2 linked regions of the Reyranella humidisoli genome follow. Each later gene encodes a partner of the first gene's protein in a complex. Links are inferred from orthologs where the notes say so. Each region holds a gene or a part of one and is shown in the gene's direction. Other genes may lie near its edges. The genes, in order: KQ910_RS11105 and accD.

Region 1 (3,233 bases):
TTGGGCATCCGGCGCAATCGGCGAGGCCTGCACCGGGGGGCCGTTCGCGGTGGAAATCGCGATCGCTCACGGCCTGTGAAGCGTAAGCCCGCCTTCGGCCATGCGCGTGAGGTGCTGGCCTTTCTCGAGATGCTGCAGGCCGAACGCGGCGCCTCGAAGAACACGCTGATCGCCTACGGCGCGGATCTGGCGGACCTCCAGTCGTTCCTCACGCGTCGCAAGCAGGGCCCGCTGACGGCCGACGCGACTGCGTTGCGCGCCTACCTGAAGTCGCTCGACTATGTCGGCATGACGCCGCGCACGGTGGCGCGACGGCTCTCGGTGATGCGCCAGCTCTTCCGGTTCCTGCTGGCCGAGCGGCTCCGCGAGGACGATCCGGCAAGCACGCTCGACTCGCCGCGGCTCGGGAGACCGCTGCCCAAGGTCCTGTCGCGCGAGGAGGTCGATCGTCTGATCGATGCCGCGCGCAGCAAGGACGCGGTCGATGGCGGCCGCATGGCGACCCTGCTCGAAATTCTCTACGCGGCGGGTTTGCGCGTATCGGAGCTGGTGAGCCTGCCTCTGTCAGCCTGCGAACGCGATCCTTCGATGCTGCTGGTACGGGGTAAGGGCGACAAGGAGCGGCTGGTGCCGCTGTCGGACCCGGCGCGCCTGGCAATCATTGCCTGGCTGCACATGCGGCGCGGCCAGCTTGCCGAGGGCGAGACCTCGCGCTTCCTGTTTCCGTCGCGCGGCCGCACCGGCCATCTCACCCGCCAGCGGTTCGCGCAGCTTCTGAAGGAAGCGGCTGTGGGCGCGGGGATCGATCCGGCGCGCGTGTCACCTCATGTGCTACGCCATGCCTTCGCCAGCCATCTGCTGGCCGGCGGCGCCGACCTGCGCTCGGTCCAATTGATGCTGGGCCATGCAGATATCGCCACGACCCAGATCTATACCCACGTGCTCGACGACAAGCTGCGCTCGCTGGTGCAGGAGCACCATCCGCTGGCCCGGCGAAAGCGCCGGCCGGCCGGTTGACAGGATTCGGCGACCGGGCGACACCTGACCTTCAATGACGACATATCTCGACTTCGAGAAGCCGATTGCGGAGCTGGAAGGCAAGATCGCCGAGCTTCGCCATCTGCCCAATTCCGGCGACGTCGACATCGCCGAGGAAGTCATGCGCCTGCAGGACAAGGCGCATAAGCAGATCCGCGCGACCTATGCCAAGCTCACGCCGTGGCAGCGCGTCCAGGTGGCGCGCCACGCTGAGCGGCCGCACGCGCAGGCCTACATTGACCGACTGATCACCGACTACACGCCGCTGGCCGGCGACCGCGCCTTCGGCGAGGACGCCGCCATCGTGGGTGGCATGGGCCGGTTGCAGGGCCGCAGCATCGTGGTGCTGGGCCAGCAGAAAGGCGACGATACCGAGTCGCGCATCAAGCACAATTTCGGCATGGCGCGGCCCGAGGGCTATCGCAAGGCGCAGCGCCTGATGCGGCTCGCCGACCGGTTCAAGCTGCCGGTGCTGACGCTGGTGGACACGCCCGGTGCCTATCCCGGCATCGAGGCCGAGGCGCGCGGCCAGGCGGAAGCCATCGCCAGCTCGATCGAGACCTGCCTCGGGCTCGGCGTGCCGCTGGTCAGCGTGGTGATCGGCGAGGGCGGTTCGGGCGGCGCGCTTGCGATCGCTTCGTCGGACCGCGTCTACATGCTGGAGAACTCGGTCTATTCGGTGATCACGCCGGAAGGCTGCGCCTCGATCCTGTGGCGCAACAATGCCAACGCGCAGGACGCGGCCGAGGCGATGAAGGTGACGGCGGCCGACCTGAAGAAGCTCGACGTGATCGACGACGTGATCCCCGAGCCGATGGGCGGCGCCCATCGCGCGCCCGACGAGACGATCGACCTGGTGGGTCGTGTGGTCGGCGAAGCCATCGCCGAGCTCGCGAAGCTCGACGGCGACACGCTGCGCCAGCGGCGCCAGGACAAGTTCCTGGCGATGGGCAAGAAGGGCCTCTGACTTCCTTGTCGCTGCGACTGAGCGTTCTCGATCAATCACCGATCCGCAAAGGCGGCACGCCGGCGGAAGCCGTGCGCGATACGCTGGAACTGGCGCAGCTCTGCGACCGGCTGGGCTACCACCGTTACTGGCTGGCCGAGCATCACAGCAGCGAGGCGCTGGCCGGCTCGACGCCCGAAGTGCTGATCACGCGCGTCGCCGGCCTGACCGAGCGCATGCGCATCGGGTCGGGCGGCGTGATGCTGCCGCACTACAGCGCCTTCAAGGTGGCCGAGAATTTCCGCATGCTGGAGACGTTGTTTCCCGGCCGAATCGATGTCGGCATCGGCCGCGCGCCGGGCAGCGACCAGCACACGATGCGCATCCTGGCCGACGGCAAGCCGAACTGGAGCGACGCCGACAAGTATCCCTACCAGGTGCGCGATCTCGTGGCCTGGCTGCACGACGCGCTGCCGCTCAATCACGAAGGCACCGGCATCGTGGCCCAGCCGAGCGGCGAGACGGCGCCCGACGTGTGGCTGCTGGGATCGAGCGACGACAGCGCCGCACTGGCCGCGCATTTCGGCCTGCCGTTCTGCTTCGCGCACTTCATCAATCCCGACGGCGGCGATGGCGTGACGCGCGCCTATCGCGCGCATTTCAAGCCGTCGTCGCTACATGCGAAGCCGATGCCGCTGATGGCGATCTCGGTCCTGTGCGCGGAGACCGACGAGGAAGCCGATCTTCTTTCGCGCAGCCGTGAGGTCTGGGCGATGCGCCTGCGGACACTCGGCAATCCCGGCCCGGTGCCGTCGGTCGAGGAAGCGCTCGAGGCTGCGAAGCAACCCGGTGCCGAACGCTGGCTGCCGGCGCTGCGCCGCCGCTCGGTGGTCGGCTCGCCCAAGACCGTGCGCGCCGGTCTCGAACGCCACGCAGCGGCCTACGAAGTCGACGAGATCATGGCGGTGACGATCTGCTACGACTTCGAAAAGCGGAAGCGGTCGTACGAGCTGTTGGCGGAAGAGTTCGGGCTTTCTTCAAGCTCCTCTCCCCCGATCGGGGGAGAGGCTGGGTGAGGGGCGGCGCACCCCGTGTAACCCCCTCACCTAACCTCTCCCCCGATCGGGGGAGAGGAATACGAGATCAAAGCCCCGCCAGCGGGAAGCCTTTGCCCTTGCCGTTCTGCGGGCGGCGCTTCTCGATCATGGCACGCGCCTCGGCGGCGCGGCCGGCTTTCGCCATCGCCGAC
Region 2 (3,281 bases), 370 kb from region 1 along the record:
ACCTTGAGCATCCCTCCGATCTAATGCCTCCCGCGGGCCGTTGGAAGGGCGTATGCTCGTATCCCCTCCGGCTTCGATGGCAATGAACGTGCGTCTTCTGTTCTGCATTCTGGGCCTGTTCGCCCTGTCGCTGGCCTCCGCCCGGGCCCAGATCGCCACGGTCGCCTCGCCGACCGGACCGGTTCCCGCGGGCCCTTATGTCGTCGTCGACGTGGCGACCGGCGAGGCCCTCATGGACCGCAATGCCGGCGCGCTGTGGTATCCGGCATCGCTCACCAAGATCATGACGATCTACATCGTCTTCGAGGAATTGAAGGCTGGCCGGCTGCAGCTCGCCGCGACGCTTCCCTTCTCGGAGAATGCGCGGAAGAAACCGGCCTCCCATCTCGGCCTGGCGCCGGGGCACACCATCACGGTGGAGCAGGGTATCCAGGCGCTGGTCGCCCGCTCCGCGAACGATGTCGCCACCGCCTTCGGCGAGCAGATCTCCGGCTCGGAGCCGGCTTTCGCCCAGCGCATGACCGAGACCGCAAAGCGCCTGGGCATGACGGCCACGACCTTTCGCAACGCCAACGGCTGGCCCGATCCGGGGCAGGTGACGACGGCGCGCGACATGGCCATCCTGGCGCTCGCGCTCATCAAGGACTTCCCCGAGTATTACGGCTACTTCCGTACCAAGGATTTCATGCTGGGCAAGCAGCGCATCGGGCCCGGCGTGAAGTTCCTCGATCTCTATTCGCCCTATGCCGATGGCCTCAAGACCGGCTTCATCTGCGCCTCGGGCTTCAACATCGTGGGCAGCGCGGTGCGCGACGGCCGGCGGCTGGTCGCCGTGGCCTTCGGCTTCCGCCGCTCCGACCTGCGCGACGAGTTCCTGGTCCGGCTGTTCGACGAGGCCTATGCGCTCAAGACCGGCGGCAGCCGCCAGAAGATCTGGCAGCTGCGCAACGGCGAGGGCGGCCCGGCGACCGTGCTGCCCTACGGCGAATGCGGCACGATCCGCTACGACATGCCGGGCGATGCGGTCTGGCTGGGGACGTTCGGCGACTGGCGCAGCGCCAAGACCGCGTTCGATGCCGGACAGGCGAGACTCTTGGCGATGGGCGTCGCTCAGGCCGGGAAGGAATGGATCCTGCCGGTCGCGTCGAACCAGGTGACGAAACAGGCGGCCATCATCGCCGATCTGCAGCCCGAGGCGGCGCAGAAGCTCTGTGCCGAGTACCAGGCCCGGAAATCCTTCTGCGTCGTGAAGAAACCTTCGGACATGGCGGCCCCCTTTAGCGGGTTCTGGCGCTGACCTTGGCCCGTCCCCTCATTCGTGCGATACCGCGCCCATGAACTGGCTGACCAATTTCGTCCGGCCCAAGCTGCGTGCGTTGGTCGCGCGCAAGGAAACGCCGGACAATCTCTGGGTTAAGTGCCCCAAGTGCGAACAGATGCTGTTCACGCGCGACTGGGAAGCCAACCAGGAGGTCTGCAATCACTGCGGCCACCACATGCGGCTGCGGCCGCTGAAGCGGCTGCCGTTCCTCTTCGACGAGGGCAAGTACGAGCTGCATCCGCTGCCGCGCGTCAATGCCGATCCGCTCAAGTTTCGCGACACCAAGCGCTACGACGCGCGCCTGAAGGAAGCCCAGGCCAAGGCCGAGGGCTCGACCGACGCGCTGGTCGTGGCGAGCGGCCTGATGGGCAGCCGCCTCTCGATCCTGGCGCTGCTCGACTTCGGCTTCATGGGCGGCTCGATGGGCACGGCCGTGGGCGAGGGCCTCGTCATGGCGGCCGACCTCGCGGTCGCGCGCAAGGCGCCGCTGATCGTCTTTTCGGCCTCGGGCGGCGCGCGCATGCAGGAGGGCATCCTGTCGCTGATGCAGCTCACGCGCACGACGATCGCGGTGCGCAAGGTCAAGGAAGCGGGACTGCCTTACATCGTGGTGCTGACCGATCCCACGACCGGCGGCGTCTCGGCCTCGTTCGCCATGCTGGGCGACGTCCATATCGCCGAGCCCGACGCGATCATCGGCTTTGCCGGTCCTCGCGTGATCCAGGACACGATCCGCCAGGAACTGCCGCCGGGCTTCCAGCGTTCCGAATATCTGCTGGAGCACGGGATGGTCGATGCCGTCGTGCATCGCCACAAGTTGCGCGAGACCCTGATCCGCATGGTCTCGCTGTTCATGGATCCGCTCGTCGTCGAAAACCGCCCGCTCGCGGTCTCGACTGCACGCTGAATGGATCGCTGACGTGACCGCGAACGATCCGATCGTTCAGCGTCTGATGAGCCACCATCCCAGGGTCATCACCCTCGGACTGGAGCGCATCGAGAGGCTGCTGAAGCGGCTGGGATCGCCGGAAACGAAGTTGCCGCCGCTGGTCCATGTCGCCGGCACCAACGGCAAGGGCTCGCTCGTTGCCTATCTGCGCGCCATGGCCGAAGCCGCGGGCTATCGCGTCCACGTCTATACCTCGCCGCATCTCGTGCGCTTCAACGAGCGCATCCGCGTCGCCAGCGAGTTGATCGAGGACGACGTGCTCGACGAGCTGCTGACCGAGTGCGAGGAGGCCAACGGCGACACGCCGATCTCCTTCTTCGACATCACCACGGCGCTCGCGTTCCTGGCCTTCTCGCGCGTGCCGGCCGAACTCGGCATCATCGAGGTCGGCATGGGCGGCCGCTTCGACAGCACCAACGTGATCGAGCCCGTTCTGTCGGCCATCACGCCGGTCGGTTACGACCATACGGGCTTTCTCGGCGACAAGCTCGAAGGCATCGCCTGGGAGAAGGCCGGCATCCTGAAGCGCGCGACGCCTGCGGTGATCGGCCGTCAGCGGGAGATCAGTGCGCAGGTCATCGAGACCGAGGCGGCCAAGCTCGCGGCGCCCCTGTTCCGCATGGGCCGCGAGTGGCAGGTGATCCCGCAGGAGGCGGGTTTCCGCTACGAAAGCGATCTGCTCACGCTCGACCTGCCGGCGCCGGCACTGATCGGCGCGCACCAGATCGACAACGCGGCGACCGCGATCGCCTGCATCGAGCGGCTGCGGGCGGCGCGCTTCGACATCGGCGATACCGCAATTCGCACGGGGCTCGCATCGGTCGAATGGCCGGCTCGCCTGCAGCGTCTCACGACGGGCCCGCTGTCGAGCTCGCTGCCGCCCGGCTGCGAGCTGTGGCTCGACGGCGGCCACAACGAGGATTGCGGCATCGTGCTCGGCCGGATGGCGGCGGAGTGGGCGAAGGAACCGGCGGCGCTGCCGCTGTATCTGATCTTCGCCATGCAGACCAC

The links.
Region 2: the proteins of KQ910_RS11105 (region 1) and accD are in contact, whole or in part, in a solved structure (PDB 8UXZ), measured with the Escherichia coli proteins. The link is inferred for Reyranella humidisoli from one-to-one orthologs.

What each region holds. Positions count from the first base shown.
Region 1 is NZ_JAHOPB010000001.1:2,275,738-2,278,970, forward strand. Bases 110-3,028 are described here. They hold KQ910_RS11105 (acetyl-CoA carboxylase carboxyltransferase subunit alpha), read left to right. Parts: upstream 110-1,051; coding sequence 1,052-2,005; downstream 2,006-3,028. Other genes in these bases: KQ910_RS11100 (site-specific tyrosine recombinase XerD), read left to right, coding at 110-1,017; KQ910_RS11110 (LLM class flavin-dependent oxidoreductase), read left to right, coding at 2,011-3,028. Outside these bases: more of KQ910_RS11100, read left to right, coding at 76-109; more of KQ910_RS11110, read left to right, coding at 3,029-3,060; KQ910_RS11115 (tetratricopeptide repeat protein), read right to left, coding at 3,128-3,233. UniProt on the Escherichia coli protein: Component of the acetyl coenzyme A carboxylase (ACC) complex. First, biotin carboxylase catalyzes the carboxylation of biotin on its carrier protein (BCCP) and then the CO(2) group is transferred by the carboxyltransferase to acetyl-CoA to form malonyl-CoA.
Region 2 is NZ_JAHOPB010000001.1:1,908,366-1,911,646, forward strand. What follows is about bases 315-3,281. They hold accD (acetyl-CoA carboxylase, carboxyltransferase subunit beta), read left to right. Parts: upstream 315-1,334; coding sequence 1,335-2,228; downstream 2,229-3,281. Other genes in these bases: KQ910_RS09385 (D-alanyl-D-alanine carboxypeptidase family protein), read left to right, coding at 315-1,297; KQ910_RS09395 (bifunctional folylpolyglutamate synthase/dihydrofolate synthase), read left to right, coding at 2,242-3,281. In the rest of the region: more of KQ910_RS09385, read left to right, coding at 53-314.